One region of the Sporosarcina sp. P29 genome, then DNA from elsewhere that is predicted to be linked to it. Evidence: riboswitches for the same ligand, from Rfam matches in the RefSeq annotation. Region 1 holds a riboswitch; each other region holds the start of a gene.

Evidence for each region. Region 1 has a riboswitch for thiamine pyrophosphate ahead of CSV68_RS09600 (ECF transporter S component). Riboswitches for the same ligand answer to the same signal wherever they lie in the genome.
Region 2: another riboswitch for thiamine pyrophosphate. It lies ahead of thiC (phosphomethylpyrimidine synthase ThiC); the one in region 1 lies ahead of CSV68_RS09600 (ECF transporter S component).
Region 3: another riboswitch for thiamine pyrophosphate. It lies ahead of thiM (hydroxyethylthiazole kinase); the one in region 1 lies ahead of CSV68_RS09600 (ECF transporter S component).

Annotation. Positions count from the first base shown of each region.
Region 1 is NZ_PDYX01000009.1:30,303-41,534, reverse strand. It holds gene CSV68_RS09610 (multicopper oxidase family protein) at 1-1,238, opposite strand, end outside; gene CSV68_RS09605 (exonuclease domain-containing protein) at 1,443-2,015, opposite strand; TPP riboswitch at 2,203-2,314, shown strand; gene CSV68_RS09600 (ECF transporter S component) at 2,397-2,966, shown strand; gene CSV68_RS09595 (ABC transporter ATP-binding protein) at 2,988-4,454, shown strand; gene CSV68_RS09590 (energy-coupling factor transporter transmembrane component T family protein) at 4,432-5,202, shown strand; gene CSV68_RS09585 (DUF6526 family protein) at 5,275-5,709, opposite strand; gene CSV68_RS09580 (universal stress protein) at 5,897-6,307, opposite strand; gene CSV68_RS09575 (universal stress protein) at 6,575-6,988, opposite strand; gene CSV68_RS09570 (biotin transporter BioY) at 7,175-7,726, opposite strand; gene CSV68_RS09565 (TetR/AcrR family transcriptional regulator) at 8,023-8,550, opposite strand; gene CSV68_RS09560 (dicarboxylate/amino acid:cation symporter) at 9,025-10,278, shown strand; gene CSV68_RS09555 (threonine synthase) at 10,347-11,232, opposite strand, start outside.
Region 2 is NZ_PDYX01000006.1:104,095-115,326, reverse strand. It holds gene ytxJ (bacillithiol system redox-active protein YtxJ) at 247-573, opposite strand; partial or broken gene CSV68_RS17620 (GreA/GreB family elongation factor) at 662-874, opposite strand; gene CSV68_RS17615 (GreA/GreB family elongation factor) at 932-1,135, opposite strand; gene CSV68_RS07495 (DUF1361 domain-containing protein) at 1,322-2,002, shown strand; gene CSV68_RS07490 (aldo/keto reductase) at 2,209-3,063, shown strand; gene CSV68_RS07485 (hypothetical protein) at 3,433-3,936, shown strand; gene thiC (phosphomethylpyrimidine synthase ThiC) at 4,458-6,230, opposite strand; TPP riboswitch at 6,349-6,466, opposite strand; gene CSV68_RS07475 (calcium/sodium antiporter) at 7,052-8,005, shown strand; gene CSV68_RS07470 (response regulator transcription factor) at 8,161-8,835, opposite strand; gene CSV68_RS07465 (sensor histidine kinase) at 8,854-10,212, opposite strand; gene CSV68_RS07460 (YdhK family protein) at 10,438-10,998, shown strand; gene CSV68_RS07455 (CueP family metal-binding protein) at 11,142-11,232, shown strand, end outside.
Region 3 is NZ_PDYX01000005.1:163,819-175,050, forward strand. It holds gene CSV68_RS06850 (thiol-disulfide oxidoreductase DCC family protein) at 1-321, shown strand, start outside; gene CSV68_RS06855 (DUF779 domain-containing protein) at 425-781, opposite strand; gene adh (aldehyde dehydrogenase) at 824-2,365, opposite strand; gene CSV68_RS06865 (endospore germination permease) at 2,656-3,750, shown strand; gene CSV68_RS06870 (spore germination protein) at 3,790-5,229, shown strand; gene CSV68_RS06875 (Ger(x)C family spore germination protein) at 5,226-6,368, shown strand; gene CSV68_RS06880 (DUF3238 domain-containing protein) at 6,424-7,620, opposite strand; TPP riboswitch at 7,813-7,910, shown strand; gene thiM (hydroxyethylthiazole kinase) at 7,973-8,743, shown strand; gene thiD (bifunctional hydroxymethylpyrimidine kinase/phosphomethylpyrimidine kinase) at 8,763-9,578, shown strand; gene thiE (thiamine phosphate synthase) at 9,578-10,237, shown strand; gene thiW (energy coupling factor transporter S component ThiW) at 10,249-10,737, shown strand; gene CSV68_RS06905 (D-serine ammonia-lyase) at 10,897-11,232, opposite strand, start outside.

The DNA of each region.
Region 1 (11,232 bases):
ACGCCTTGCTTTTGAGTAAAATCTATTCTGTTTGGATCGAATTTCTTTCCGTTTATTTCAACATGTTCCATCATCCCGAAAAGCTCTATATTCTTCGTTACCGGCATGTTTTTTTCTTCGTCCGTTACGGCAAAATCATTTAGTCGCTCTGTTGTTTGTGTATCTTCTACTTCTTGATCCAATACATCAAACGGTAAAAGGATGGAGCCATCTTCATTCATTAAAGACAGACTATCTGTAGACTTAAGTTGTGAGAAATCAATAATTATCTCTGCCCGCTCGGATGGCGTCAAAGTTACTTCATTCAATTTGACGGGTTTATTCAAGAAACCGCCATCTGTCGCGATTTGAACAAATGATTCACCTGTATTCAATTTGAAAGTGAAATTCCTCGCGTTTGATCCATTTAGTAATCGAAGACGCACTTGTTCCTTACCTACTGTTAATACAGGATTTACCGTACCATTGACCAATAATGTATCCCCTATCGTCCCATCTTCGTTCATGACCGATTTATAATCTAATTGACCTTGCTCATCGAAAACTCGATCTTGGAAAACTAAAGGTATATCATTTTTTCCGTATTCTTTAGGAATTTCTAATTTCGCTGAATTAGAATCCTCAATATATATCAACCCTGCAAGTCCTTTGTATACTTGTTCGGATGTCTTGCCCTCTGGGTGTGGATGAAACCATAACGTAGCTGCCTCTTGTGTCACTTCAAATTCTATTAGTTCTTTTTCACCTGGTTTAAGTGTTTTATGCGGTCCACCATCTGCTTCACCAGAAACTTCTAAACCATGCCAATGAAATGTTGTTTCTTCATCTAATTCATTTATTGTGTGGATTTTTACCGTTTCACCTTTTTTAAACTGAAGAACTGGCCCTAATAGGTCACCATTATAACCCAATGTTTCTGTAGTAACTCCATCAAATATTTCTACCTTACCTGTTTGCGCTTTGATAGTATATTCAGTTCGATCTGTCGCATCACTAGTTAGCAATGGTGGGATATTTAATTCATTTTCACCTGTCGAGTCTTTTAAACTTACTACATTGTCATGGCTCATATGTCCGTTTCCCATTGTAGAGTCATCCGTCATGTGATGATTTCCTTCGTTACTATTTTGATTCATCATGTGTCGATTGTTCTGATCATTCGATTGCGCATCGTCACTACAACCACTGATTAATAATGCGCTCATTATAAACATAACGGTTTGAATTTTTTTACTCATTTATAAATCCCCTTTGTCTATTGATTTCAAGATTAGTATAGCAATAACATATGGAAAAACTATGCACGAGTGACGCATTATAATTGATTTGCTTCTGCCATTTTTTATAGAAAAATGCCTAAAGGCTACTGAAGTGATTGTGAAAACTAGTCATCAATAAAAAAAGATGCCAAGGAAGTACTTCCCGGACATCTTTCACCACTATTAAAATCTTGTTTTAGCTGGTTTCTTCATCGGCGCTTTATTGATCAAATAGGAGATGAATGTATCATCCGCCAGATGAGGATTGGACGAGTTCAACAATACCGCAAGATTCTTTGCATCGTCTAGCGCTCTGTGAGCATTATGCACTTGAATTCGGTGCGCTCTCAGCAATTGTTGCAGTTTACCATTCTCAAAGCCGTAATTTTTCCATTTGATTTGTCGGACGGAGCAATACCAATCCATGTCGAGCGTTTCAGGCAATAGTCGACTGACGAATCCCCTATCAAATGATGCGTTATGTGCTACTATACCATCTGCTTGATCTAGTATTTTCAGGATTCTATCCATATCCAGCGACTTCCCTCTTACCATTTGATCGGTAATGCCCGTGAGATTCGTAATGGTCGAAGAGATCGAATAGAACGGTTCTTGGAACTCGCAATACTCATCAGCCACCCGAACAATACGATTATTATCGTACTCACCAAGCATCACGCCTAACTCGATTACTTCACTCGCCTCGGCACTCATACCTGTCGTCTCCACGTCAATAAACGCGATAAGTTTTGTCATGTACAAACTCCTTTTACACTCTATTTACATTGTATTTTGAATTTAATTATAATCATCTCTATCCTTTTAGTATATCAGGATTTCAATACTATATGTTCAATTTAAACTGCTGCCAATTTAGTAAACGTGTAGTAATTTCATAAGTTGCCACACAATTCAACGTGTTGTATACTAGGATTGCTTACATAATTGTCCGTACGGGTGCTTGAGAGAATCAGGCTGAGATAGCAGGTTAATCCACTGCTGACCGTTAATCTGATCTGGGTAATGCCAGCGTAGAGAGCGTGATCGATGGAATTATACAGGAATCTCTTTCCTTCCTCGGCCGTCTGCTCTTCAGACGGCTTTTTTGTATGAAAAAATAAGAGGGAGTGGAAGAGTATGAAGAAGTTAAAGTTTACCGATTTATTGATCACTATCATGATCGGTGTGGTGTTTGGAGTGTTAATGAAGTTTTGGGATGATTTATATACGGTCGTCAAACCGATCATGCCTGTTGCGCGTCAACTGCTTTACGGTATGTGGTTTATGGTAGGGCCATTTGCCTTTTTATTATTGCGAAAGCCAGGTACTGCATTCATCGCAAGTATAGCAGGAGCTTCATTGTCTGCGTTTGCTGGTCATGGTATTGAAGTATTGATGTATGGATTTGCACAGGGACTTGCTGCTGAATTACTGTTTGCTGCATTCCGTTATAAACGCTATTCCATTATGATCGCTGGGTTAGCAGGTATCGCTTCATGTCTTGCAAGTTTCGGACTCGATTTAATTTATGGATATGCAGCACTCGAAACATGGGCACTCATTGTGAAATACGGACTACGTGCTATTAGCGCGTTCATCTTCACAGGTATTTTCGCTGTATATATTGTAAGAGCGCTAGAAGCTACAGGCGTGACATCGTTAATTCGACCTGTTGATAAGAAAGAATATACGTTGCTTGATCAGTAAACGCGGAGGAATGATCCTACTATGAATAACATCAGCGTTACCGATTTACGATTAAAGTTTCCAGGAGAAGATGGTTTGCTCTTTAAAGACCTCTCCTTCTCTGTTCGGCCTGGTGAAAAAGTTCTCATGCTCGGCCCTAGTGGTTCGGGGAAATCTACTTTACTCCAAGTATTAAGCGGCATTATACCAAACTCTATCGAACTGCCAATGAAAGTAAAAGACATTCAGTTGCCTGACTCGTGGGGATTCGTTTTCCAAGACCCGGATACACAGTTCTGTATGACCTATGTCGATGAAGAACTCGCATTCGTTTTGGAGAATCTTCAAGTCCCACGTGAAGAAATGACTCTTCGTATTGAAGAGGTATTGAAACGTGTAGACTTACATGTAAAAGACCCTCATACGCCTATCAATGAAATGTCTCAAGGTATGAAGCAGCGTTTAGCATTGGCTTCTGTTTTACTGCTGGAACCTGACGTGCTATTTTTGGATGAACCATCTGCCTTACTAGATCCGGAAGGCACGCAACAGATTTGGACTTCTATTAAAGAAGCGACCGCTGATAAAACCGTGATTATTGTAGAACATAAAATTGATTTGATTGCTGACTGGGTTGATCGCGTGGTGCTGTTTAATGATCATGGGGTTATGATAGCAGATGGGTCGCCTGCAGAGATCTTCGCAAACTTCCAGCAAGAACTGAAACGCTATGGCATTTGGTATCCGGGTGTTTGGGAAGAATATAAAACGTCCAAAGCATTTCAATCGATGACGAAAAATCGTCAAGCAGTTGCATCTCAAGAGAAAATTCAGATTCAAGATTTTCACGGCTATCGTGGTCAAGCGGAGAAGATTTCTGTCAAACAGGCGACCGTACAGGCTGGTGACTGGATTACGATTGTTGGAGAAAATGGTTCTGGTAAAAGCACATTGCTTCTATCTCTCATGCAACTACTTCGGACTAACGGTGTCTATGAAGTAAACGGCGTGCCAATTATATGGAAAAAGAAGAAACGACAACTTCCTAAAGGTCTATCGCTCGTCTTTCAAAACCCCGAGCTGCAATTTGTGACGAACTCTATTACGGAAGAGTTAACCGTATCTTTGCACGGTATGCCAAAAGCAGATGCCGAACATTATGCGAAGGAACTCATACGCTCATTTAACTTACCATATTCTGTTTCACGTCACCCTTATCAGCTATCGACGGGTCAAAAGCGGCGTTTGAGTGTAGCAACTGCTCTTACCCCTCATACGGATATCTTGTTACTTGATGAGCCTACTTTCGGACAGGATGCACGAAACACTTTCGCCATTCTCGAGAAGTTAGAACAACTGCGCACCGAAGGCATGACCATTTTGATGGTTACGCATGATTCGGAAATTGTAGTGAACTTTGCCACAGCTATTTGGACTGTAGTGGACGGCGTACTACATACGGCTAATGTGGCAGGAGGTGCGAAGAATGTTCAATTGGTTCACACCTAAACGCAAAACCTGGTTATTTCGGGTCAATCCCGCGCTAAAATTCATTGTGTTTTTTGCGTTCTTGATTATTACGCTCGTGAATCAAAGTTTGCCTTTTGCTATCTCACAAGCAGTTTTATACGGAATATTGTTTTATGTATTTAGCGGCTATTCACTGAAGAAACTTTCATTACTCTCAATTCCGTTAGTCATTTCTTTCCTGTCCACTGGGTTGACAATGTTGTTGTTCGGTAAGGGTGAAGCAGTATTATGGCAATGGGGATTATTCAAGATTTCCGAAGAAAGCATTCAACATGCGCTTTTGCTTGGAAGTAAGTCCCTTTCATTCGGCTTCGTCGGCTTTACGTTTATCTTAACAATCCAACCCGTACTATTCTTTTATGCGATGATGCAGCAGTTTCGTCTGCCGTCCAAATATGCGTATAGTTTCATTGCAGCTTTTCGTTTAATTCCCGCTGTAACTGAGGAACTACAAATTCGCAGGAACGCGTTGAAAGTACGGAATATCCAGTTTTCAAAAGGGGTTAAAGGGTTGTATGAACGTTTGCAATCCTATACCGTTCCTCTATTTGCCCAAAGTATACGTCGCGCACAACGCATTGCAGTTGCGATGGAAGCGAAGCAATATCAGATGGGGGCTGCGAGGACGTATTATTATCCTACACGGTATAATACAATAGATAGGGTGTTTTTACTTGTCATGATAAGTTGTTTATGTTCAGCTTTTTTACTATCAGTTTACCGATAATCAACACATAAAGTATGTGACCATATAAAGAGAGAGCACAGATCTAGTTCAGATCTTGTGCTCTCTTTTTCATTACACCCGCTGATGATCTGCTCTCCATGACTTCACGGATTTCTTTATTTCATCAGGTGACAGCCCTTCAACTACTGCTCGATCCGCAAGCTCCACGAGCTCTTCATCTGAAGCAAATCGCAATGCAATCAATTGTGACTTCGTCAATTTTGTAGCTAAACGGTTACCTGTCAGCATAAAGTAACGAAGCTGTTCTTCTGTGACGATTAATCGATCTTGCAAAGACAATGCATAAATACGTGCGAGCATTCCTGGAATAATAGCGAGAACGGTAACAGCAAATAATAGCAGAATCTGTATTGAGAAACCGTATTTTACAAATTGATAAATTCCATAGATTGCTGTTGTCAAAAGCAATACAAAGCTTAAAGGCAACCAAATATAGTGTTGCAATGGCGTTACACGTGTATGATTTTCATACGATTGTTCTTTCATTCTTGTCACCCCTTATATACCGATAGGGGTATTATATCTTATTTAGTGCAAGATGTGTGCGTAATTGCTTTTCATTAGGACAACCGTTTCAATATGAGTCACGGAGCCTTCCTGCTATGTTAACCTGACTCAAAAAACTGCCATAGCTATCTTAACGATACGCTATGGCAGTTTTGTTTTATAGTATTTATTTAATTATCGTGACAGAGCTGTTCACATGTTTGATTACTTTTTGACTGACGCTACCCATGACTAAATTTTTAAGTAATCTTAAACCACGACTACTAAGAATGAGATGATCAATTTCATTAGTGTTTACATGCTTAATGATTTGCTGATGCGGATTTCCTTGAAGAACTGTAACTTCTGCTACTATTCCTTTATCCTTTACTAACTTCAATGCAGATTGCAACTTTTTCTTTTGATACTTATCAAGACTATTAGGACTTTGTTTTAATAATCGCTCATCTTCTTTATTGAAGTCGATTACATGGATCAATTCCAGTTTCGCCCCAGAAAATTGTTGCATTAACATAATCGCATAATCTGTTGCCCGTAATGAATTATCTGAGCCATCTACCGCCACAGCAATCTTCATGATAAAACCTCCTAAAACTACTTTCTTCAATTTTATAATTGAGATTTTCTTTCAGCTTCTGTCACCAACATAACATTCCATTCTCAAGTTCTATACCCTCTTCACGGATCATGTAGTCCAATACTAAGTAGCTATTCTAACAATCCAAAACCATTCTACCAAGTACTTAACGAAAATCCAACTATCTGCTTCTTATAAAACAGTAAATCCTATTTAAATTAAAATCGCCATAAAAGCCTAGTACACCAGACTATATGGCGACTTCATTTATTTGACGATGGTTACTGGACAATTTGCTTGCTCCATAACACTGCGACTTACACTACCGAGCGCCAATTCTTGCATCATGTTCATTCCACGGCTACCAAGTACCAAGTGTTCAACATCGTCCGTTTGCAGATGCTTAATGATTTCTTGATCTGGATTCCCTCGCAACAGCGTGATAGTGGTTTTAACTCCCGCTTTTCCCGCCAACTCGACTACTGGTCTTACAATTCGATCTTGATACAACGATAAACTTTTAAGGTTTTGCAACAGGTGTTGTTCATCCTCCACTTTGTTATAGTCGGTTACAGAAATCACTTCAAGCTCTGCGTCTTGTCTATTCCCTAAAAGCGTCAGCGCATATTTCGCTGCACGAAAAGCATGTTCTGAACCATCTATAGCTACAGCAATTTTCATACTAACAGCCCCTCCCAGTATTTAAAATACTTATTATTAGTAGTATATATCAGAACGCTAGAGTATTCAGTGTTCCAACTGCTCTTCTTATCCGACTAATATGAAAACACAAAGAACTAACCCATCTACTAAAAAACGTTAACTCATAGTATATGAATTAACGTTTTTACATGATTTAAAATTAAATTATGCGAGCAATAAGCGGTTGGCGAGCAATCTGCCTCGAACCATAATTCCAGCCCATGCTGCAAGAAAAGCTTTGATGAATCCCCCGATTAAGAACGGAACAAAGCCTGCCATGATAGCAGCTGTCCAAGAAAGTTCCGCGATAAACTTTAGCCATACTGTACCAAACGCTAACGCAACGAACATTCCAAGTATATTGGCGATAATCGCATTGGGTAGTTTGAAACTTGTCCGCTCCATATAATAACCCGTAATAAATGCGGTTGGAATAAAGCCAATCAAAAATCCGCCAGTCGGTCCAAAGATTACACCTAATCCCGAAGACATACCTGAGAATACTGGCATTCCTACCGCTCCCATCGCTAAATATACTAATACAGAGATCGTTCCATAACGTGAACCTAAAATAGTTGCCGCTAAACCGACTGCAAGTGTTTGTCCTGTGATCGGAACTAGTGGAAGTGGAATTGTTAGCTGTGCCATAATGCCGATAATGGCCGCGAATAACGCGGTTACAATCATCATTTTTAATTTATTTCTCGAGTCCATCATTTCTTTAATCCCCTTTGAGTAAACCATTATCCAAGTAGTGTTGACATTGATTTTATAGTATATAAATAGTTGTGTCAATCCTATGTGATAGTTTGTTTACTCAAAGAGTACATTAAAAATACAGTAGCTATTTAGTTATTACTCCGGTAGAAGTCTACTATCGTATAGTATATTTGTGAATTTACTTCAACATCCGTAGAAACCCTAATTCAGTATAGGCTACAACATATTTTGAAGGTCTTCGAAAGATCAAAATGCATTAACTCTACAAGAGAGCTTATCCTCCAATTCACCAGTTATTTTTTCAACCCATGTAAAAATAAGTGTGTGATCTCTTCAGCCAGTTCATCTGGTGTATGAGAGCCTGGCCAAAGTTTAGTAATCGCTAGGTATTCAATCGCTCCAACTAGGGCTGCAGCGACCACACCGAAATTTACAGTAGTATGAAAGTAACCAAGTCTTGCTTCTTCCGTAAGATTATTTTCTATTTGTGCAGTCATTTGCGCTTTAATAGTAGTTGCTTCTTCCGAAACGACGAAACCAATCCGGGCAACTTCTTCATTTTGCTGGAAGAGTTCAAAAACAGCCCGTAATCCATAAGCGATTCGCTCGGATACTCCTTCTTCTGCCACATCTGCAGGAAGTTTACTTTGTGCTACATGATGATATAGTTTTTCTTTAAATACATCGACTAATTCCTGGAATACAGCTTCTTTGCTTTTAAAATATAAGTAGAATGTTGGCTGTGTAACATTTGCCTCTTTCACGATTTCACTAATTTTGGTTTTATGAAAACCATGTAGAGCAAATTGCATTGCCGAAATTTCTAAAAGTAATTTACGACTTTTTTCGCCATCTGCTCCTACTTGCCGTCCTCTTTTCTTCAGTTAAAACACTTCCAATCATAATATAAAAAAATATCAATAGATACGTTAATTGTACAGTGAGATTCACAAAAAACCAAACAATACATTGAATTTTAAAAGCAATTAATCTATTTGCTCAGCCTCTAATTATGCAGTTTGAAATGTTTAAGGTATTAACTATTATCATTCCGTTCATAACATATTACTAGCTATAATTATTACTCATAAAAAATCGTTTCTCCTACGAATTATTTAATTAGGAATAACGACAACGACTACTCTACTATTCTCTATTTCTCTTTACCTATTTTATAATCCGTCAAGCATATACCTAATTATGTTGACTTTCTTCGAAATATATCGAATAATATCAAGTAAGCGCTTTCATATTTATGCGTATAGTTGAATATATTATGTTAAGGAGGGAACTGTATGAAGTTGGCCAGAAATATTATTATTGCACTTATTGCTGGGGTAGTTGTTGGTTTAGTATTAAATATTTTCACGCCTGGTATTTTCACACAAGCTGACGCATTTCTATTTAAACCACTCGGTACCATCTTCTTGAATCTAATGAAGATGCTAGTTGTGCCCGTGGTATTCATTTCAATCGTCCTCGGAACGGTTGGAATTGGTGATCCAAAGAAATTAGGGAGAATCGGTGGCAAAACAATCGGGTTTTTCTTAATTACAACTGCTATTGCTTTGGTTATCGCAATATCTCTTGGTCTATTATTAAAGCCTGGTGAAGGTGGCAATTTCGAAACAGCTAATGCCACATATGAAGCACAAGAAGCACCACCTGTAGCAGACACGTTATTAGGCATTATTCCCACAAACCCGATTAGTGCGATGGCAGAAGGTAATATGCTTCAGATTATCTTCTTTGCAGCATTAATTGGATTTGGAATGGCAATGATGGGTAGTAAAGTTGAAAGAGTGAAAGAGTTCTTTGAACAAGCGAATGAACTCATTATGTATCTAATTACATTTGTGATGAAGTTCGCACCATACGGGGCATTCGGTTTAATCGCATCCGCTGTAGGAAGTCAAGGTATGGATGCTCTGAAGGTAATGGGAATGTATATGGGAGTCGTTCTCGGAGCCCTTCTAATCCATACGATTGTTGTCTATGGTGGATCGGTCGCATTCATTGGCAAGAGGAGTCCCATTTGGTTCTTTAAGAACTTCTTTCCTGCCCAAGTTGTCGCATTCAGTACGGCAAGTTCTGCCGCGACACTACCGATTTCAATGAAAACCGCTCAAGAGAAGTTGAAAGTACCCGAATCTATCAGTTCGTTCACTCAATCGCTTGGGGCTACAATTAATATGGACGGCACAGCCATTATGCAAGGGGCAGCTGTCATATTCATTGCACAAGCTTATGGTATCGAATTAACTATGGCACAGTTACTCACTGTTGTTTTAACTGCAGTATTGGCTAGTATTGGAACAGCTGCTGTACCAGGCGCAGGCCTAATCATGCTAGCAATGGTTCTAACGTCAGTCGGTCTGCCGGTTGAAGGAATCGCACTTGTTCTCGGAGTAGATCGCCTACTTGATATGGTGCGCACAGCTGTCAACATTACTGGTGACGCTGCATGTGCCGTTGTCGTTGCGAAATCAGAAGGTGTGTTAGGCGAGCCAGATGTTGAAGAAATTCAAGGAGAAACGGAAATCGCATAATTCCCAATAATACCTGTACGGAAAACCATCGTGTTTACTAAACATGACCGCTTTCCGTGCAGGATTTTTCATGTCGGAGACTTGATTCCCGCTCCGCACAGCGGAATGACAATGACTTCATTTTTAGAATTCGCATACCTTATATATCCAGCATAATTAACGGCTGAAGTGATTTCTACATAGAACCCTTTTGCTGCAAGCATTGCACGGGCTACTATAATTTCATCTTCCGAAACAGTAATGAACGAACCTTTTGTGTCCTTGATGGCTTCAAGTATTTGTTTGGATCTGGCTGGTGAAGCAATGGCAATACCTTCCGCAAGAGTTCCTTCATTCACGATCCGCTTTCCTTTGAGATCTTGACCTTCGAATGCTTTTGAAAGTGGTGCACAATTCTCAGCTTGAATAGCGATGATCTTCGGCATTTGGTCAATTTTCTTCGCTTCAAGTAACTCTCTAAACCCATAGTAGGCGCCTAATAATAAGGTGCCATTTCCAACTGGAATTAGTAAGGTGTCAGGTGCTTTTCCCAATTGTTCATAGATTTCAAATGCATACGTCTTTGTACCTTCGTAAAAAAATGGATTGTAGACATGGCTTGCATAATACACTTGCTCTTCTTCCACTGCAGTTTGAGCCGCGGTCGCCACATCTTCCCTAGTTCCTCTCACTGTTTTAATACTTGCGCCATGCGCTTCAATTTGCGCCATCTTTTTAGGCGATGTATCCGCACTCACATACACATCACAGTCTATCCCTGCTCTGGCACTGTATGCAGCGATGGCTGTTCCCGCGTTACCACTGCTATCTGCAATCATTTTTTTGGCCCCCAACCGTTTTGCCAGTGTCACAAGTACCGCTGCACCTCGATCTTTAAAAGATAATGTCGGCATCATAAAATCTACCTTGATATAAGTGTTAGGCTCTAATTCATCTAATTGTAGTAAAGGTGTT
Region 2 (11,232 bases), on a different contig from region 1:
ACGTGGCTTTGAGTTACAGATACTGGTTCTAAACAAGGGAGTTAGAGGATGAAAAGTACAGCGTTGAGACTACAAGGATACCAATATAAGCTTTATATTTCGCACAAACAAACAAAGCACTAGTTTGTTTGTTTGTTTGTTTGTTTGTTTGTTTGTTTGTGCGAAAGTCTATAAAAATACCCGTGTCTGAAACTAACGTGATTGTATATACGTTGCGGAAAATCTCTTGCGCAGATGTGTTTAAAATCAGCTATACATTTCAATTGCATCACGGACTACAGATTCTTTAATGTGATAATGTGTCGCTTGCCATGTTGCTTTTTGATCTTTTACAATTAACAATTGTGGCGATTCATGTCTAACATTTAAGTCACTTTCAATCGCTTTTGAAATGGCTTGATCCGTTTGTACGACAATGACATAGAGTGGTAAATCTGTAACAAGTTTATGTAATTCTTTTTTTGCGGATAGGCTGCTGAAACATGTCAAACTCATTTTAAAGAGAAGAACGGATTGTTTTTCAGAACTTTCTCTAACAGTTCGCCATTCTTCTATAGTTTTAATGCGTTTCAATTTACGTCCTCCAGTTACTAGGTTTTATATAATGTGTCTAGTGTAACTATATACCCCTAACGGTATATAATCAAACGATTAATTGTATTCATCGTACCGCTACGATCAGAAGGGTCATTTCTCCGCTCGGTGTTTGAACAGATACTTGGTCACCTATAGAATGTCCTAATAAGCTGTTGGCAAGTGGTGATTCATTCGAAATAGTCCCTTCCAGTAAATCAGCTTCTTCGACACCCACAATCGTATAGGTTTCTTTTTCACCATCCGGTAGTTCAATAAATGTCACAGGTGCACCGAAAACGACAGTATCTGTTTCATCATCTGGTACGGAAGTGACTTCGGCATGTCGAAGTCTGTCTCAGATAAATACAATACGTTCTTCAATTTGTGCTTGTGACTCTACGGCAGCTTCGTATTCAGAGTCCTCTCTAAAATCACAAAACTTGCGTGCATTTTTAACGCGCTGTAATGCATCTTCGCGCTTCTTTGTTTGTAACTCGTCTAACTCTTTTACTAGAGCTTCTTTACCCATTTTGGTCATTAAGTATTTGTTAGGTTCCACGTAATTCAAGCTCCTTTCTTATAAAGCATCATGATGCGTTCATTTTTGAAATACCTTCTCTATATCTAGAGAACTCTATAGAATCTTTTATGCAGTTGCAACTTAACTCAATTGGATTCGTTTACACTAGTAGTTAATTTGAGATTGAGAGTAAACATATACCCATTATTACTAACAGGAGGTTCAATGAAAACATTTATTGAGAAACATAAAATACTAGTATTATTCATGTTGGCTTATTGGGGCGTCTGTCTGGTCATGCTCTTTAAGAGTTTGGATTTCCTCTATGCGGCGTTGTCTTGGAATGTGTTATTGGCCATATTACCAGTTTTCTTCATTAATCAAGCAGTCACGACGATAGGGCAGAAGAAGATCAGTTGGACTGTTTTCTGGATACTGCTTTGGTTGTTTTTCTTCCCTAACTCTGTCTATGTTGTAACGGATTTTATTCATATAGCGAATGAAAAGTTCAGATGGGTGTCAAATGCAGGCCCCTATGCGCCAGGTGGCGGTATAGTATACAGCCAGGACATCTTCATATGGACCAAGTTGTTAGTGATTGCTATGGGCTTCTTTTATTCCATCGTAGTGGGTCTGGAGTCTGTTTATATTTTCGAACAGATGGTTAGAAAGAAGTATTCCAAGAAGATTGGCTACGCGAGTATTGTAAGTGTAGGTTTGCTGACAGGAATCGGCGTTTATATTGGAAGGTTCTTGCGCTTCAATAGTTGGGATGTTGTTTTCAATCCGCTTCAAGTGTTGCAACAAGTAGCGCAAGTAGATCGATTTGCCGTTCAGTTCATTGTCGCATTCTCTGGCTTTGTTTTATTTTGCTATTTGCTGTATCGATCGTTCAAGGAAAAATAAGAAGTGCACTTGTGCCAGTACTACACGTGGATGTTCAGCTATTCATGTGTAGTACAGACATAGGTGCTTTTTTATTGAAAACTGCAGAGAATGTTTAGTTCACATTCAGTAAGGGAAATCACATGACTGAGACGAGTAGAAGACACGTCCGATCAATTCGTGTTTTTTAAATAGAAGAATTTACTTTAAAAAGGAGTCAGATAAAAATGGAACAGATAATCGTACAATCGATGCGATTGAATGACGGAACCAGCCTTCCTTCAATTGGTTTCGGCACAGTAAAGGTTAAAGGCGCGCAAGGTGTAGTGAGTACGTTAAACGCGATCGAAGCGGGATACAGACTCATTGACACGTCAACGAATTATAATAATGAAGGAATGGTAGGAGAAGCGGTTCGGCGGTCAACTGTGCCTAGAGAAGAACTGCTGATCAGTTCCAAACTACCTGGAGCTTCACATGAGTACGAAAGAGCAATTCTGATGATTCAAGAGTCACTGTATCGTATCGGAATCGATTACTTTGATAAATACTTGATTCATTGGCCGCTTCCAAAACAAGATCAATACGTAGAAGCGTGGAAAGCTTTAGTCGATGCACAGAAATTCGGACTGATTAAGACGATTGGTGTTTCTAATTTCTTACCGGAACATCTAGAGCGTATCATTGAGGAAACAGGTGTAACGCCGGCGACCAATCAGATTGAACGCCATCCGTATTTTAACAATAACGAACTAGTAGAATACAATAAAAGCTGCGGTATCGTAACAGAAGCTTGGAGTCCTTTAGGGCGCGAATTAAACGACGTGTTAGAAAATGAAACGATTGTCTCGATAGCTAAAAAACACAATAAGCAACCAGCGCAAATTATTATTCGTTGGAACCTACAGAATGATATTTTAACGGTCGTGAAATCATCTAACTATGCCCATCAAAAAGCGAATCTTGATGTATTCAATTTTGAATTGTCCGAAGAAGATATGAGACAAATTGACTCTTTAGATAAAGGTGAAGCGGGAAGAGTAGAAGGACAGCACCCGAATGAATACGAAGAGTTTGATTAAACGTATCTTTTTTAATATTAAGTTACATTCAGTTTAATGAATACATGTAATTATTTATTTACTTTATTGTGATTTGAATCCATATGTTAGTGTAATATCCAAACAAGATTTATTTATATATAGCAATGGCGGAGGTGATCTCAATGAAAATGAGCCACTTGCTAATTACGTTAATTAGTGTTGTTCTTGTTTTTATCCTAATAAGTAGTGTGCAAAACGAAATTACCTGGCCATTATTAATTCTATTGTTAGTAGCGGGATTTGTAATAAACTTTTTTATCTCTTTATTATCACGTAAGGAATAATGAGATTTGTAATTAGTTTTACATTTATTATGATTATTGCTTAGAAGTAGGGGGAATGACTGGAATGTTATTTGAGAAAAATAAGTTCAGTATATTTACCATTATTACTTGTTTAGTGATGATGGTTAGTATTGTATGGACACCACAAAATACTCAGGCTGCTAGTTTACATGTGGATGAGGTAGCTAAGATTACTTCGGAATATCTTGTATTGAATGAAAAAGATGGCACAGTGACCATCGAAAGAGAAGTAGAATTGGAATCTCGAATCGGTAAAGAATATTTTAATGAGTTAGTACAAACCTTAGAAAAACTTAATGAAGTTTTAGCGCGTCCAGAAGGTGAGAAGTACAAAAAAGAAATAATCGAAGAAGCAAACTCGAATGTTGTGTCGATGGCTAAAATAAGTGGCTGTGGCGCTGCAACTCTTGCTGGCTTTGCACATACTGGAGCCTTTACTGGGCTTATGACAGTTGCAGGTGTTAGTGGTCCAGCAGGATGGGCTTTAGGTACTGTTGTTGGCGGGGTATGGCTAGCAGGGAGTGCGGCAGCTGGGTGTTTAAAATAATCTATAGATTAAATACTGAGATTAATACTCAAAAGCCCTCCAGCAATGGAGGGCTTTTGAGTGTAACTTACTTAGTAAAGGGGTACATTGAAAATGTCTGCGATTTCAGATCCTGTTATTATGATGAAAATGACTCACCAACGTCCGCATTGTAAAGGGACGAGGTGGGTCATTTTTTATTGTACCAACTTCAAATTCAACTTTTAAAGGACAACGGCTAAAAGTATTTGTGTAATCGGGCGCGTGAATGGAAAACGATATTGAGTCACAATACCGATGATTTTTTCAGGAAGCTAAAAGAGCACAAATCCTGTTCATGAATGGCAGAACATGTATTAATAATGGACACTCTCGATCTTCAAGCATTTCATACACTTCCTATAGGTTACGTTTTCAGTATATTCGTGTATGCACTGTGCTTGCAGGAGAGCCAACTGTTCTTCTAACTGATGAAGATTTCGGCGTTTTACAGAGATCTGATGAATTAACTGTTCAGTTGTCATAACTCCATTCACTCCTTATCAATAATAGATTTCAGCACCGGATTTTTTAAATTCTTCAGCTTTCTCCTTCATGCCACTTTCCATTGCTAGCTTCTCTTCTAAACTGTTTTCATCAGCGTATTTTCTAATGTCGTGTGAAATTCGCATACTGCAAAACTTAGGTCCGCACATCGAACAGAAGTGGGCGATCTTGGCTCCTTCAGCCGGCAATGTTTCATCATGATATTCCATCGCGCGTTCAGGATCCAAACTTAAATTAAATTGATCTCGCCAACGGAATTCGAAACGGGCTTTTGATAATGCGTCGTCACGTTTGTGTGCATTCGGATGACCTTTAGCTAAATCAGCTGCATGGGCTGCGATTTTATACGTAATGACGCCTTCACGCACATCATCTTTATTCGGTAAACCAAGATGTTCTTTAGGAGTTACATAGCATAACATTGCCGTTCCGAACCAACCGATCATAGCTGCACCAATAGCAGATGTGATGTGGTCATAAGCAGGCGCAATATCTGTCGTCAAAGGACCGAGCGTATAGAAAGGTGCTTCTTGGCAAATCTCCATTTGCTTATCAACGTTTTCCTTAATCAAATGCATTGGCACATGTCCAGGACCTTCTACCATGACTTGCACATCATGTGTCCACGCAATTTTCGTCAGTTCGCCAAGTGTTTCAAGTTCAGCGAATTGTGCCTCGTCATTGGCATCAGCAATTGAGCCGGGACGTAATCCATCTCCTAATGAAAACGCGATATCGTACTGTTTCATAATTTCACATATATCTTCAAAGTGTGTGTAGAGAAAACTTTCTTTATGATGCAACATACACCACTGTGCCATAATAGAACCACCCCGTGAGACAATTCCAGTCACACGATGAATCGTCATGGGAATATAACGGAGTAGAACACCCGCATGGATTGTAAAGTAGCTGACACCCTGCTCTGCTTGTTCGATCAATGTGTCGCGGAATACTTCCCATGAGAGATCCTCCACTTTGCCGTTCACTTTTTCCAACGCTTGATAAAGTGGTACCGTTCCTACTGGGACAGGGGAGTTGCGGATGATCCATTCACGTGTTGTGTGAATGTTCTTTCCTGTTGACAAATCCATGATATTGTCTGCACCCCAACGTGTAGCCCATGTCATTTTTTCCACTTCTTTAGCAATCGATGAGGAGACAGCAGAATTACCGATATTCGCATTGATTTTCACATGGAATTTACTTCCGATAATCATCGGTTCCGCTTCTGGGTGGTTAATATTAGACGGAATAATTGCCCGTCCTTTCGCTACTTCATCCCGTACAAGTTCAGGCGTTACATTTTCACGGATTGCAATGAACTCCATTTCAGGTGTTATGATTCCTTTGCGCGCATAATGCATTTGTGTAACATTCATGCCGCTTTTTGCACGTAATGGCTTACGTTTCAACAATGGAAATTCTGCATCTTTTTGCATATTTTCTAGTGAACGATATCCATTATCCCGCGGCTTCACTTGCCTGCCTTCATACTCTTCCACGTCATTTCGTTCAATTATCCAGTTCTTCTTGATAATTGGAAGTCCTTTTTTGATATCCACTTGATAACCAGCTTCCGTATATTTACCGCTTGTATCATACACACGGAAAGGTTCATTCGCTATTTCACCTTGATCAGTTACAGTTGGTGATAGCTCAATTTCACGCATTGGTACGAGTATGTCTGGACGACTTCCTCGTACGTAAATCTTTCTACTGGCTGGAAAACATTCATGGATATGGATTTCTTCTTTCTTCTCTTGCATTTTGTCATCGTCTCCTTTTAAGGGGCGACATGACTCGATTTAAGTGATGGGAATCGGCAACAAAAAAGACCAGTTCCGTAGATAGGACCTGGTCTTCAAAACGCAAAAATACGCGTCGCTGATAAAATGAAAACTTCCCTACGCTGGTACGAGCCAGATCAGGTCCAAAGAGTCCGGAATGCGTGTACTATCATTCCATCTCAGTCCAATAACGTTGGACACCCCTAGTTATAGTATTTAATTGTTCGAACAGGAACAGTCTACCATACCTTAATCGGTTTTCAAAGAGTAATTATACTTTTAATTTCCATAGGTTCCGTTATTTACATGTAACTTATGTGATCGGTGAGGAAACAGAAATGCGTAATCAGAAGAAAATCTCCAAAATATTGTACATTCAGTCCTATAGTAAGTTTGTAGAAAAGTATATCGCTGGCTTGTCTGTAAAGATAGATCTATGGACAAGCTATTTTTATAAAAGATTTCAACACCACTCAAGAGAGCATGTAATGACGAGAAGTGAATGTCTTTGTATGACTTGTAAGATGCATAAGTAGTGATGACGTGAGATAATCAAAAATGAAAAAACAAAAGAGGGAAGGAGCAAAGTAGTAGAGCTTACATCGTATAACATATCTGGGATTGAGAAGGATGAATGCTATGGGGAAGTAAAGTCAAATACATATTCTGTTTTTCATCATGGTGCATGTCATTATGTGCCTCAAGTATGCAGTAATTGAAGCAATTATTTTATTGTAGTCTAGACACGCTTGCATACAGCTAATTAGAAATATCATTCCTATGGAGGAGGTAACCAATATATGTCCTATGTTTTACTCATTATTGGATTTGTATTATTAATAAAAGGGGCCGACTATTTCGTGGATGGTTCTTCAAATATCGCAAGACTTTTACAAATTCCACCTATATTGATTGGGCTGACTATTGTAGCACTTGGAACTAGCTCACCAGAAGCGACGGTCAGTATAATTGCAGCGATGGGCGGAAACGCGGACGTCGCAGTAGGGAACGTAGTGGGGAGTAATATATTCAATATTACGATCGTTGTCGGGATGGCAGCATTTCTGTTTCCGCTGAAGGTACAAAGTGAAACGATACGGAAAGAGATTCCGTTTACTTTGCTGGCGGGTATAGTGATGTTGGTGTTGATGAGTGATATGGCACTACAAGGCTTCAGTAGCAATATGATTACCCGTGGTGATGGAATAATTTTCTTGCTATTCCTTTCAATCTTTATGTACTATGTGATCGAACTTGGTCTTAGAAGCCGTCAAAATTCTACGCTTACACAAGCCACTGAGAATGTGAAGTGGGGCAAGAATATACTAATTACTTTAGTCGGGCTGGCAGCAATTATTTTCGGAGGAGATTTAGTCGTAAGTAACGCCACGAAAATCGCTTATTCTCTTGGCATGAGTGAAACATTGGTAGGTCTTACGATTATCGCAATCGGTACTTCTCTGCCTGAATTAGTTACATCGATTTCAGCGGCATTGAAAAAGGAGAGCGAAATTGCTTTAGGGAACATCGTCGGGAGCAATATTTTCAACATCCTGTTTGTTCTCGGGGCCTCCTCTGTCATTACGCCCATCGCGGTGAACGATAAAGTATTTATTGACGTCATCATAATGCTTGTATTGACCTTAGTATTATTGCTATTCGCTAGAACGGGCTTCAAAATTGGTAAGCGTGAAGGTCTCATGTTAGCTGTAGCGTACGTTGTATATCTAGTGTATGTTATTTTACGTAATTAAGAAAAAATCACCAAGTTTGCTATAACGAGAGTTACATACTCCTATGTACAACAGGGCAAAAGAGTCAATCGTCGGCATGCCGATCAATAAGAGAAGGCTACTTTCCATTCATTCATGGAAAGTAGCCTTTTTTATGTGTATAGCATGATCTGTAATTATCTCCACTTATAGCCGATACCCCAAACTGTCATCAAAATCTCGTCAATGGGGAAATTCGATTTCCTCAACTTATCTCGTAGATTTCGAATATGCGAATCGACTGTTCGAACTTCCGTATACGTATCATATTCCCAAGCTACTTGAAGCAAGTCTTCCCGTGTGAACGTCCGATTTGGCCGAGTCATCATCGCTTCAATAATATAGAATTCCTTTAATGTAAGACGAACTTCCTGCGTGTCGTATAGGATGGAATAGGACTCCAAGTTAAGAGTGAATGGACCTTCATGAATAGACTTCGGTTGATTGTCGTCCTCTGTACGCCGTAATGCCACGCGCACTCTCGCGGTAAGTTCGCGCTCGTCAAATGGTTTTGTAATATAATCATCCGCCCCTTGGTCAAGTCCTTTTACAACATCAGATTTATCAGATCGAGCCGTCAATAAAATTACAGGTACAGCTGAAACATCTCTAATTCTGCGGCAAACTTCCCAGCCATCCATGCCAGGCATCATGACATCGAGCAATACAAGATGTACGTCCTCCACGCTGAATAGCTCAAGTGCTTTTTGGCCGTCAGTCGCTTGCAAGCAACGATATCCGTGTGGTGCGAGGAATAGTTCGAGCAGATCGAGCATGCGTTGTTCATCATCAACTAGCAAAATTGTTTTCATATGCATCATCTACTTTCATTATAATCGTACCGTAAAGATACTACCTTTTTCTAATTCGCTTTCTACCTCGATCGTGCCACCGTGCGCTTCTGTTAATTCCTTCACCGTCGCCAAACCAAGACCAGCACCGCCAAATGAACGGGAACGCGATTTCTCGACACGGTAGAGCTTTTCAAATATTTGTTGCTGATTTTCAACTGCAATGCCGCATCCGCTATCTTCCACTTGTAAAATGCTATGCTTTTTATCTTGAAACGCACGAACGATTACGGTACTGCCAGTTTCAGAATAATGTAGCGCGTTGTCTAACAGATTAAGAATAATTTGTTCAAGACGCATTCGATCTGCCACGATAGGAAAATCGCCAGCTTGTTCAATCAGAAGCGTAATTCCTTTCAAATCAAAAGATGGTTGGACGAGCTGTACAATATCTCGGATGAACTCTTCAGCAGAGAATTCGGTTTTCGTCACAGTGAACGTCATTTCATCCATTTGCGCTAAATCCATCAAGTTTTTCACGAGTGTTTTTAAGCGCTCGGCTTCTTCTTCAATAATCGATAAGTAGTTGAACCGCTCTGTATCACTCAGTTCTGTGCGTTGAGCCACTTTGGCATAACCGATCAAGTACGTAAGGGGGGTTCCCATTTCGTGAGACACGGACGCTAGAAACTCTTTTCGTTCGCGTTTGACACGACTCAAGTCATTCGATAATTTCCGGATGGAAGCTGCGAGTTCTCCCAGCTCATCATTCGAAAGCTTCGGCAAGTCCACATCGTACAAACCTTCGCTCATCTGTTCCGTTGCTTCTTTCATTCGAATGAGTGGGCGTGTTAACCATTTAGATAGTAATAAGTAGACAACGAACAGAACGACAATGCTTCCACCACCTGCAAGTAGAAAATGTACATTGAGTTGATTGACAAGTTGTCGTATAGGAACCGTACTTTGCAGCATGACAAGATTCCCTGAAACACCTTTTGCTTCATACGGATGCACACTGACAAGATAAGGAGACTTCTCCCAATCAACGGGTAATATAGTATCTTCAGTCAGTAGCTTTTCATTTACTTGGGATACATATGGACCGAGAATACCTTCAGTATCCAGTGAATGCTGTACGATATTTCCTCTATCATCGAGAATCGCGACGTCTCGTTCACCACCGCTTTCCATAAGAATAATATGATGCAAAGTCGTTTCAGTATAATTATCCTCCAACACATTTCGATGATTGCTACCCGTTTTTAAGAGTCGATCTAGTTCTTCATCCACCCGGGCATGTGTGATCGTCTGATGTAAATAGACCATTAACAATGTATCCAAAATAAGAAATGAAATAATGAATGAAGCTGCTAACTTCGTTGAGATTTTATTCATAGCATGCGCTCCTTTTCCCTCTATCGAGCAGTATAAGATAAACGTATCGAAAATGTATGCAGAAAGCATCCATTAAGTGTGACTGGCCATCTTATAAAAAACGAGCAAAGCTTTGTACGTAAGCCTTATGGCAATTAAGGAGTTTGTTAGGAGTTTAGGGATTTAGCTTAAACTAAGAACAGAAATTGCTATACTAATATTAACTTAATGAAGGAGTGAAGACATATGAAAAAACAAGTACTTTCAATAAGTGCAGCGTTTGCTCTAGTGCTTGCTGGATGTGGAGCGGCGACGCCAACAGAGGAAGAGCCTGTTAAGAGTGAAGAAACTTCACACAATGATATGGAAGGGATGGACCATTCGAGCGACGGCAGTATTCCCGAAGGTTTAATGGAAGCGGAAAACCCGACATACCCGGTAGGATCTGAAGCTATTATTGAAACGGACCATATGGCAGGTATGAAGGGGGCTACTGCAACTATCGTTGGCGCATTTGATACAGTTGCCTATTCTATCAACTATACACCGACAGATGGCGGCGAGAAAGTGTTGGATCATAAATGGGTAGTTCATGAAGAACTAGAAGATCCGGCTCCAGCTCCTCTAGACAAAGGAACTGAAGTAACTGTACTCGCTGATCATATGGAAGGCATGGAAGGCGCGACAGCAGAAATTGAATCTGTAGAACAGACGACTGTCTATATGATCGATTATGCGTCAACAACTGATGGAGAAGAAGTACTAAATCACAAATGGGTTGTTGAAGACGAGCTATCAGAAAAGTAATGTTTCAATGATGGAGTTGCCTCGCGCAGCTCTTTTCATTGTATGTAAGTAAAGATCATATACACGTTTTATAAAAGGTCAAACATTTGTTACATAAGTTCTTCTAAACAGACACAAAAATAATTGGAATAGGTTGTGAGAAGATGAAAGGGAAATTAATGGCCATATTGCTACTAATCACCGCTTTGTCAGTTGGTTGCAGCAATGAAAATGCGAATAATGAAGTACAACCAT
Region 3 (11,232 bases), on a different contig from region 1:
CCTTACAAACACTTTTCATTCGCTTCGTTACAAGATGATGTAGGTAGAAAATTTCGTAAGGACTATCAAATTCCAGATAACGTAGATAGCTTAGTATTGATTGAAAATGGTAAAGCCTATACAAAGTCAGGCGCAGCTTTACGTATCGCAAAAAAATTGGATGGTTTATGGCACTTGGCATTTCTATTCATAGTCATTCCACCCGCAATCCGCGACATCGTCTATGACTACATTGCAACAAATCGATATAAATGGTTCGGCAAAAAGGAGTTATCTTGTATGTTGCCCTCACCTGAAGAACGGCAACGTTTTATCTCGTAAAGATTATATATATATTTACTTATAAAAAATGGACTGAAAACATACTCCGATGTTCCTGGAGTTGCTTTCAGTCCTAGCCTTCCTATTTAATGGAAGGCTTTTTTCATGGAGTTAATTCCTTATATTCTTCGTCAGTAAAGGCCCGGGATCTAGTCAGGAAACGTTTTCCTTCCACTCCTTCGAGCGAAAACATTCCACCACGCCCATCGACTACGTCAATAATTAGCTGTGTATGTTTCCAATACTCAAACTGACTTTTCATCATATAGAATGGCATGCCACCGATGTGCCCTAGCAACACATCTTGGTTACCGACAATTAAATCTCCATCTTCGTAACACATCGGGGAAGATCCATCACAGCAACCGCCGGACTGATGAAACATCAGAGGACCGTGCTTATCTTTTAACAACTCTATAAGAGCCAATGCTTCTTCTGTTGCGACTACTCGATCTGGCATAGGAACTCCTCCATTCACTGCGGATCCTCCAGACAGATTCGATCAAAAGAATCCTTGTTTACTTTCGTCGTAGCTAACTAGCATGTTCTTTGTCTGCTGATAATGCGCTAGCATCTGTAAGTGATTTTCACGGCCGATACCCGAAGCTTTATAGCCACCGAAAGCAGAGTGTGCCGGATATGCATGATAGCAGTTCGTCCATACGCGTCCTGCCTGAATCCCGCGACCGAAGCGGTACGCTGTATTCATATCACGCGTCCAGACACCTGAACCTAGTCCATACAATGTATCGTTCGCGATTTCTAGCGCTTCTTCTTTATCTTTAAATGTCGTTACTGCAACTACAGGACCGAAAATTTCTTCTTGGAAGATTCTCATCTTATTATGTCCTTTAAATACAGTCGGCTGCACATAATAACCTTCTGCAAGATCACCTTCGAGCTTATTTTGCTCTCCACCTGTCAGACATTCTGCACCTTCTTGCTTTCCGATATCTAGGTAAGAAAGAATCTTCTCTAGTTGCTCAGTCGATGCCTGGGCACCCATCATGACCGTTGGATCTAATGGATTTCCTGTCTTGATCGCTTTAACACGCTCAAGTGCACGTTCCATGAACTTATCGTAAATGGATTCCTGAATTAACGCACGAGATGGACACGTACAGACCTCTCCTTGGTTTAAGGCGAACATAACAAAACCTTCAACTGCTTTATCAAGGAACGCATCATCTTCCGCCATTACATCTTCGAAGAAAATGTTCGGGGATTTTCCGCCCAATTCTAAAGTAACCGGAATCAAGTTTTGTGAAGCATACTGCATGATTAGACGGCCTGTTGTCGTCTCTCCTGTGAAGGCAATCTTATTGATTCGCGGATTGGATGCTAGTGGTTTTCCTGCTTCCAGTCCGAAACCGTTGACTACGTTCAGAACACCTGCCGGCAGTAAGTCTTCGATCAATTCAACCAATACTAAAATAGACGCTGGTGTTTGCTCAGCTGGTTTTAGCACGACACAGTTTCCTGCGGCCAATGCCGGAGCAAGTTTCCATACTGCCATTAAAATAGGGAAGTTCCAAGGAATGATCTGCCCTACAACTCCTAGTGGCTCATGGAAATGGTAGGCTACAGTATCGTTGTCTATTTGACTGACTCCGCCTTCTTGCGCACGAATTGCAGAAGCAAAGTATCGGAAATGATCTACTGCAAGCGGAAGATCGGCATTTAATGTTTCACGTACAGCCTTTCCGTTATCCCATGTTTCAGCTACAGCTAGCATTTCTAAATTCTCTTCAATACGATCAGCAATCTTCAGCAAAATATTCGAACGTTCAGTGACTGATGTTTTTCCCCACGCATCTTTTGCTGCATGAGCTGCATCCAGAGCCAGTTCAATGTCTTCTTCTGTAGATCTCGCCACCTGAGTAAATACCTTACCTGTAACTGGCGTTGAGTTATCGAAATACTGGCCTTTTACTGGCGCCGTCCACTTGCCGCCGATGAAATTATCATAGCGTTCTTTGAACTGAACCTTTGAACCTTCTGTATTTGGATTTGCGTAAACTAGATTTTCTGAAGCTTGTACCATACTGCGTCACACTCCCTGTTCTCATTATTTTGCTTGTATCTCAGCGCAATCATTATGCACGCAAAGCTATTATACGAAACATAGTTTCACTTTATTCCTGATGCGTACGCTTTCATAAGCTATCTTTTATTCTAAACCATTTGGTAAGCGCTTTCAATCAAATAGTTTTATAGATCATACAAATCGTAGACTGTACTATTACGGTTCCATTTTAATTACTTATATAGATTATAAAACTGTACATTTTAGGTAAAGCTAAAGGAAACTACTTTAGTTAAGAAGGGGTTCCTATGAATCAAAAGAGCTCAATCAGCATTCTGCATGTCATATTTTTATCCATGACAGTTATTGGACTGAAAAATCATGTGACCATTATTCCTTCATTGCTGGAAGATGCACGTAGAGATGGATGGATATCAGTCATAATTGCGTTCCTTGCTATCTTTCCCTTTGTCTTTCTTTTTATCTATATCCATAAAAAGTCCGAACGGAAACATTTGACGAAGTGGCTAACTGAAACTGTCGGCAAGGTGCCATCAGCTGTCATCAGATATATGGTTGCAATTTTTCTGCTGATTTTGTCTACTTTTACAATGGTCGAGATGTTGGAGTGGATTGCCGCCACTTTTTTACCGAAAACTCCCCTATTTTTATTATTGCTAACATTTAGCGTCTTATGCGTTCTACTTGCGATGGCCAATTTACAATCCATAGTCACCGTCAATGCAATCGTGTTGTTTGGTGTAGTCATTTTCGGATTTTTCGTAGCGTTTACTAACTTGCAAGTGAAAGATTACAACATGTTAAAGCCTTTTTTAGAACACGGTGTACAACCTGTCCTCAAATCCGCTATCTATCCTGCGTCGGGATTTATAGAGCTATTATTGCTTCTCTTCATTCAGCATCGCGTGAAAAATCCGTTTCGTTGGTACCATTTCACGGTCATGATGCTCATTTTGCTCGGGCTGACAATCGGTCCCCTCGTTGGCGCTATTACGGAGTTCGGACCAAATGAAGCCGCGAAGCAACTTTATCCTGCTTATGAGGAATGGGGACTTGTCTCGATAGGTCGTTTTTTTGAACACTTAGACTTCCTTTCCATTTATCAATGGCTAACCGGTGCTTTTATCCGCATTGGTTTGCTACTCTTCATTGCAATTGATCTGTTAGGGATGACTGGTGATAAGAAGCGGATTTCAAAGATCATCTTGCCGGCCCTTTTCTTTATGAGCGTATCCTTACTTTTAGTGAGTGACCATGTGTTTCTTAAAATCAAAGGTGATTATGTTTTAACTGGCACATTTGTATTCTTGTTTCTACTAACATTCATTCTTGTCTTCGCCGCACAACGGTCGGGAAGGAAATCAAGAAAACAACCGAACTAATCTATTAGGAAATGGTGATATAGTATGAGAGCTCCTGATATGAACATTGATCTGGATTCACTACAGCAACTTTTTCTACATTCTGGTGATATACAGTTCCAGCCCTATACTTTTCAATCACATACAGTCTACTTCATCACATGCGATTCAATGTTCGATGCACAATTATTGAATGAAGTTGTGATTCCAAGTGTACGTGAATTATATGCTGACAATAAAGAAAGCATAAGTGTGCAAGTTCTTTGCTCTTCTTTATATATACCAAAACTTCAGATTCCAAAAACAGAAAAAGAACTAATTATGCTCGTGTATACGGGGCATGTGCTCGTGTATTTTGAAGATCTCCAATTAGTTGTGACCGGTAATATTGAAAGTAAACCAAATCGGTCACCTGAAGAAACACGTTTAGAAGTTCCGGTTAAAGGACCACGTGATAACTTCATTGAAGATATCTCAGTTAATATTGCACTCATTAGAAAACGCCTTCCTACCAATTCTTTATGCGTGGAAAAGTTTGAATTAGGCACACGGTCAAAAACTTCTGTAGCACTTATGTACTTCGATGATATTGCCAGTGAAGATACATTATATCAACTGCGGACACAGCTGGGCAAAGTGAATACGGATATTGTGTTCAGCGGTGATGCATTGATGGAGTTAGTGAATAAAAAATCCTTGCTCTTCCCCCGATCTGACTATACGGGACGACCTGACAATGCAATCCAGTCATTGGCGAGAGGTCGCTTCGTTATTCTAGTGGACGGCGTAACCTATGCCGTCATCACTCCGATCAGCTTGTTTTTATTAATGAAAACATCCGAGGATTTTGAATTTCCAAGTCTACAAAGTTCGGTACAACGACTGCTTCGTCTCGGCAGTTTATTAATTGGTTTACTGTTACCCGCTTTCTGGCTTGCACTCACCGCCTTTCATCAAGATCAGTTACCTATTCAATTGTTGGCAACCATCGTACAGGCAAACATAGGTTTACCTTTTCCTTCTATGTTTGAAATGTTATTGATGCTTAGCTTATTTGAGTTATTTCGAGAAGCGGGTCTACGTCTGCCAACTGTAATCGGAAGTACGATTGGAGTTGTAGGTGGATTGATTATTGGAGATGCGGCAATACGCGCAGGTTTAACAAGTCCCGCTATGATTGTCGTGATCGCCACTTCTACAATTGCGGCCTATACTTTAGTTAATCAATCACTCGTTACAGCTGTCAGTGCATTACGCGTGTTTTTTATTATACTTACCGGACTGATGGGTTTATTTGGTTTTTATGTGTCTTTATTTGCTACCCTTTTATATTTATCAACTATCCATACATTCGGGGTTCCTTATTTAAGTATTGCAACAGACATCAAGTGGACAAATATTAAAAAGACATTGCTCCGCCTACCTACTGAACAATACAATAAGCGACCTGACGTATTGCATCCAAAGGATAAAACACGCCAGAAAGGAACCGGAGAATGAAAAAAGCTGCGTTGTTCGCTACACTTTGTCTGACGTTATTCTTGGCGGGTTGCTGGGATATGAGAGAACCCGAGCGAATGCTGTATGTCAATGGCTTGGGCGTTGATTATATAGATAATCAATTTCACATATATCTACAGATTATCGACTTTGCCAATACACCAAAATCTGAACAACCCGTGAGTGACATACCTCAGGCAGAAGTAGGATTTGCCAAGGCCGATACATTTGATGATGCCCTTGCCCAGCTGTATCACTCCGTTGACCAGCAGGTATTTTGGGGACATGCTTCTTACATTGTTGTATCGGAAAAGGTGTTGGAGCATGGCAAATTAAATGCAGTCATTGACAGAATTACACGGTATCTAGAGACGCGCTATCAAATTTGGTTATATGCTACAAAGGATCCGGTGCAGGACGTGTTGCTGGTCCGCCCTGTTATTAACAAAGCACTTACCCTATCAAAACTTGGTGATCCAGACAATTCCTACGAACAAGAATCGTTTGTCTATCCTACGAATATACGTGAGCTGATTATCGGTTTGGACGAGCCGGGACACGAAGCGGCAATCCCTCTTATCAACGTAAAGGATAATTGGGAGTCTTCAAAAGAGTCCGTTGCAGCACCTGTTTTATCAGGCATTGCGTCCATTTCACGCCACAATTTCAAAGGATTTATTACGGGTTCTAGCGCAAGAGGATTGCAGTGGATGACGAAGAAAACTAAACGTGGTCGAATTTCTTTCAAAACAGAAAGAGATGATCATGTATCCATAATAGTCGATAAAGTAAATCCGACCATTACACCCATCAATAAAAACGGTGTGAAATTTAATGTGGAAGTAGATGTGGAAGCATCACTGAGTACAAAGGAAGGCTCCATTTCGATAAAAGAAATCCAGAAAAGATTAGAGGAAGAGATATCTAAACAAATTTTAGAGACATACAAAGAGGCTATAGAAAAAAACATTGACGTCTATCGATTTTCCGAACATTTATATAGACAGGAATTGAATACATGGAAGAAGTATGAACAAGACGGAGTAATTGAACTAACAGATGAGTCAATCGAAAAGTTGAATGTACGTGTCACAAAACTTAATTCTGATCGGAAAAGTTTTCAAGAAACCATCGACTAGTAAAGCCTAATTAAATGAACCGCCGCAGTCCATAGTGGACTGCGGCGGTTCATTGTTAATTACACGTCATATAGCGCCAATAATTATCTCCTAGCACACCCGTCAAATACGCCAACCCTTCACTTTCAGTACGATGCACCGAGCGCCAATCCTCGTCATCAAGCGCTAAATAAATCTCATGATGAGGCGCATCATTATGATAACCAACTAAGTCCAGGTTCCCATTCTGATCCAAATGAGCTTTCAATTCATAATGAATAGGTGGCGAAGCAGTTAGTGGGTTGCCCACGTCATGATTGATTGCAAAATGAACTTCTGTTGACTTCCCTTCTAACCGCTCTATTTCTATACCATCTACTGATGCATGGTCATGGCGTTTATACCGTTTCATATAATTCATACCAATTGTTGGTCCAGTTGCTTTCGTAAATTGCAGTGTGCTATCTCCTGCGACAAACTGTCCTTCTATATCCACACGGGTGCGGAAACTTTTCCCTTCCGGATTAAAGTCTCGATCATCCCCCGTAAAGTATGAAATAGGTGAAAAGAGATTTGGGTTCTTTATAATATCTTCCTTTAAAAACGTCGTATATCGGAACTTCCATTGCTTCACTTTATTTATTTTTTTTCTGTCAGCTATCGGTGTGAGTAATTGATCCCTTTGCTTTACACGCACAGAAAAGGTATAGACTTCTTCTGTTGGTTTATTATTCGGATTCGGGGGCATAATCACTTCATACACTTTTGATGCGATTGACTTACTGATATTCATTTTCTGATTGCTATCAATCAACGGGCATGTTGCCGACACACTGTAAACGACCGACTCCGAAGAACTTACCTCGCGATCAATAAAACGATTGTCAGCAATTGTTTCGAGGTATTGACCGTTACGGTAAATATCGAATTTCTCCACATCCTTAATCCACTCCCACGACAGAGCAATTTGTGAGGAGGCGGCAATCGTCGTGATCACCAGTCGTTGTAAAGGATGTTCATCTTCTTGTACCTCAGTCAGGGCAGATGTCTGGATAACAATTACATCACGAACCCGTCCTTCTTCTACTCGTTCCACTGTATACTGGAAAGGATGTGACGGGTCTAGTTGCCCATCCGTAAACTTCGGGGCCGTTCCTTCATATACTTGACGGTCATTTTTATAGACACGATAATAACCACCTGTGTCACTCCACGTAAACGATATATCATCCATTGAATGGTCCATTTGTTGAATTTCGAATAATTTCTCCATTTGCGATCTGCTCCCTTTTATCTATTTCATCTGAAACAGTTATACGCCTTCAGATAATTATGTAACATTCAGCATATAGTTATACCTCTTCCTCTATGCGCAATCGCTCATTTCCACGTACTTCCACCCCATTATCCCAGTATCATTTTAACCTTTTTCATGTATATGATATAATTAGCCTGTCTGATACATAGCAACCACTAGGGGTGCCATTGGCTGAGATGCAATTACGCAAACCCTTTGAACCTGATCTAGTACATACTAGCGGAGGAAAGTGGGTAGTTTTCATACCCAACCGCCCATCAATGCATGGGCTTTTTGTATATATACCTTTAAAGGGAGGAAGAGAAACATGCAGCTTATTCAACAACTTCGTCAAAAGCAACCGCTCGTTCATTGCATTACAAATTTTGTAGTTGCGAATTTCCAGGCAAATGGTTTACTAGCAATAGGCGCTTCTCCCGTTATGGCGGATGCAGTAGAGGAAGCAGAAGATATTGCAAAAATTGCCGCTTGCAGTATTTTAAATATCGGTACGTTAAAGCAACAAACAGTGGACGCAATGATTTTGGCCGGAAACAGTGCCCGTGCAGCAGGAAAACCTGTTGTACTAGACCCGGTTGGTGCAGGCGCCACCCCTTTTCGCAAAGCTAGCGTCCTGAAAGTACTGGACGAAGTAGATGTCACATTGATCCGCTGTAATACAGGGGAGCTTGCTGCGATTGCAGATGTACCCTGGACCGCTAAAGGCGTGGACGCAGGAGAAGGTTCTGCAGACATCGAAGATCTAGCGGAAAAGACTGCTCGTAAGTACAACTGTCTCGTAGCAGTATCAGGCGAAGTCGATATCGTCACGGACGGCCATTCCACATTGTCTATCACAGGCGGCCACCCTATGATGACTACCATAACCGGCACAGGATGTTTACTCAGTTCTGTCACAGGTGCTTTTCTCTCAGTAGGAATGGAACATCCTTTGGAAGCCGTTGCAGATGCACTTTTATTTTATAAACGAGCTGGTGAACAAACAGCGAAAATTTCCCGTGGTCCTGGAGACTTTGCTGTGAACTTCTTAAATATATTACATACATTGGATCGCGAATCGAAAACATCTTTAGCATAATAGACAGGAGGTTTTTCAATTGACAGTACAAGTAGCATTGACCATTGCGGGTTCGGATAGCGGAGGAGGTGCAGGAATTCAGGCCGACTTAAAGACATTCCAAGAGCTAGGTGTATTCGGAACGTCTGCGATCACTGCAGTGACTGCACAGAACACACATGGCGTTCACGGTGTATATCCGATACAGACCGACGGAGTCATAGCACAAATACGTGCAGTACTTGATGACTTTGATGTAAAAGCATGTAAAACCGGCATGCTATTTTCGGCAGAAATCATTACTGAAGTTGCTGCGCTATTAAAAGAATATCCTCCAATTCCTTTAGTTATTGACCCTGTCATGATTGCAAAGGGTGGACAATCTTTATTGCAACAACAGGCGATTCAAGCACTAAAAGAACATTTACTACCGCTGGCTACAATTGTTACACCGAATATTCCTGAAGCGGAAGTGCTGACTGGAATGAAAATACAGACAGACGAAGACATTCGGCAAGCTGCAACCGCTTTTATTCAGATGGGAGCGAAAGCCGTCGTGATGAAAGGCGGACACCGAAATGACGTGCTGGATGCAAAAGATTATTACGCAGACGCAGACGGTCAATCGTTCACTGTGACAACACCTTGGATTCAAACGAAAGATACACATGGAACTGGATGCACATTTGCAGCAGCTTTGACGAGTTTTCTAGCGAGAGGCTTTTCGTTGCCGGATGCAGTCGCTGAAGCAAAGCAGTTCATACAGGCTGCGATTGAACATGGTTTAAAGATTGGTTCAGGGCACGGACCGACAAATCACTGGGCATACGGTGAGCTAAAAAAGGAGATGCACTGATGCGAACTATGGAAGTGAGGAAAGCATTAGGCTTATATTTTGTAATGGGCACACCAAACTCGGGTAGTCAGGATCCGTTAGCAATAGTGGAAGCAGCTCTGCGCGGTGGTATCACATGTTTTCAGTTGCGTGAAAAAGGATCGAATGCACTTGAAGGCGAAGCTTTGCTCGGATTCGCCAAGAAGTGTCAGGCACTTTGCAGACTGTACCGCGTTCCTTTCATCATCAATGACGATGTGGATCTAGCATTGGCAATTAATGCAGACGGAGTTCATGTTGGACAAGATGACGAACAGGCAGACAGTGTGCGTCGGCGAATCGGTCCGGATAAATGGCTTGGAGTTTCTACCCACAACGCAAAAGAAGTACAACTGGCACAATCAATTGGTGCGGATTATATAGGACTGGGTCCGATCTATCCGACTTCGACCAAACTCGATGCTTCAGCCGTTGTAGGTACCGTTTTGGTAGAAGAAATCCATACTGCGTTTCCTAACATGCCGCTAGTTGCTATAGGTGGCATTACACTGGCTACTACTAGCTCCATTATCCAAGCTGGGGCAGATGGTGTAGCTGTTGTTTCCGCAATTGCATCGGCGAAAGATCCACAGTATGCAGCAAGCGATTTATTAAAAACCATTCACTCCTTTTTGAAATGAATGATGTCCACATGAATACACGCAAAATGATATTCATGACCATGTTTGTCGCAATCGCAGTTGCCGGCTCCGCGTTCGTTTCATTTCCTGCTGGTATCGCCAGGGCTTATCCCATACAGCATGCTGTAAATGTCATAGTGGCAATTGTAATGGGTCCGGGGGCCGCTGTCATAGTGGCGTTTATGACAGGACTCGTACGCGTACTGACCGGAACTGGTTCACTGCTCGCATTTCCAGGTGGTATGATCGGTGCATTTTTAGCCGGCATATTCTATCAGCGTTTCAAAAGGAATTGGAGTGCGGGTATTGGGGAGATAATCGGCACCGGTTTGATAGCACCTTTGTTTGCGGTACCTTATGCAAAAATATTGATGGGTACAACCGTAACGGCTTTCTTCTTCCTCCCCCCTTTTCTGGTATCGACAGTGAGCGGGACAATTATCGGTCTATTATTAGCTCCAAGACTTTTGAGATTGAAGCTATTTAAAGATTTACAGTAAGACTATGAAGTGTGGCAGAAATTAATAGTAAGGGCGGATTTTCACTTCACAACGCCTTCCGTGATATCTAGGCGCTTCTAAATTACACACTCAAAAAACAAGATCCGCAGAGACTAATGTCTGCGGATCTTTTGTCGATTTCCCAGGAAATAGCGTATATTATTTCATCATATAATTATAATAGTCCTTCATTTCGTCTTCAGGCACCATATTTCCGCCTGTTCCCCATACGAGGTGTGTCGTATCTTTGGAGTCCGCTAATGGTAATTTAGACTGAATAACTTGTACTGGCCCTGTCATACCAGCCAGTGCTGAAGGTTCTAGCCAAATATCTTCGCTGTCCGCTAGCTTTTTCAGTAGCGTGAATAATGTCTGATCTTCTACCGTATAGCATCCTGTCAGGAAAGGTTCCATCGTTTTCCCGACAAATGCTGAAGCTGTGCCGACTGCTAATCCATCAGCCGCAGTTTTATTGTCCAGGCCAAAGTCTGTAAC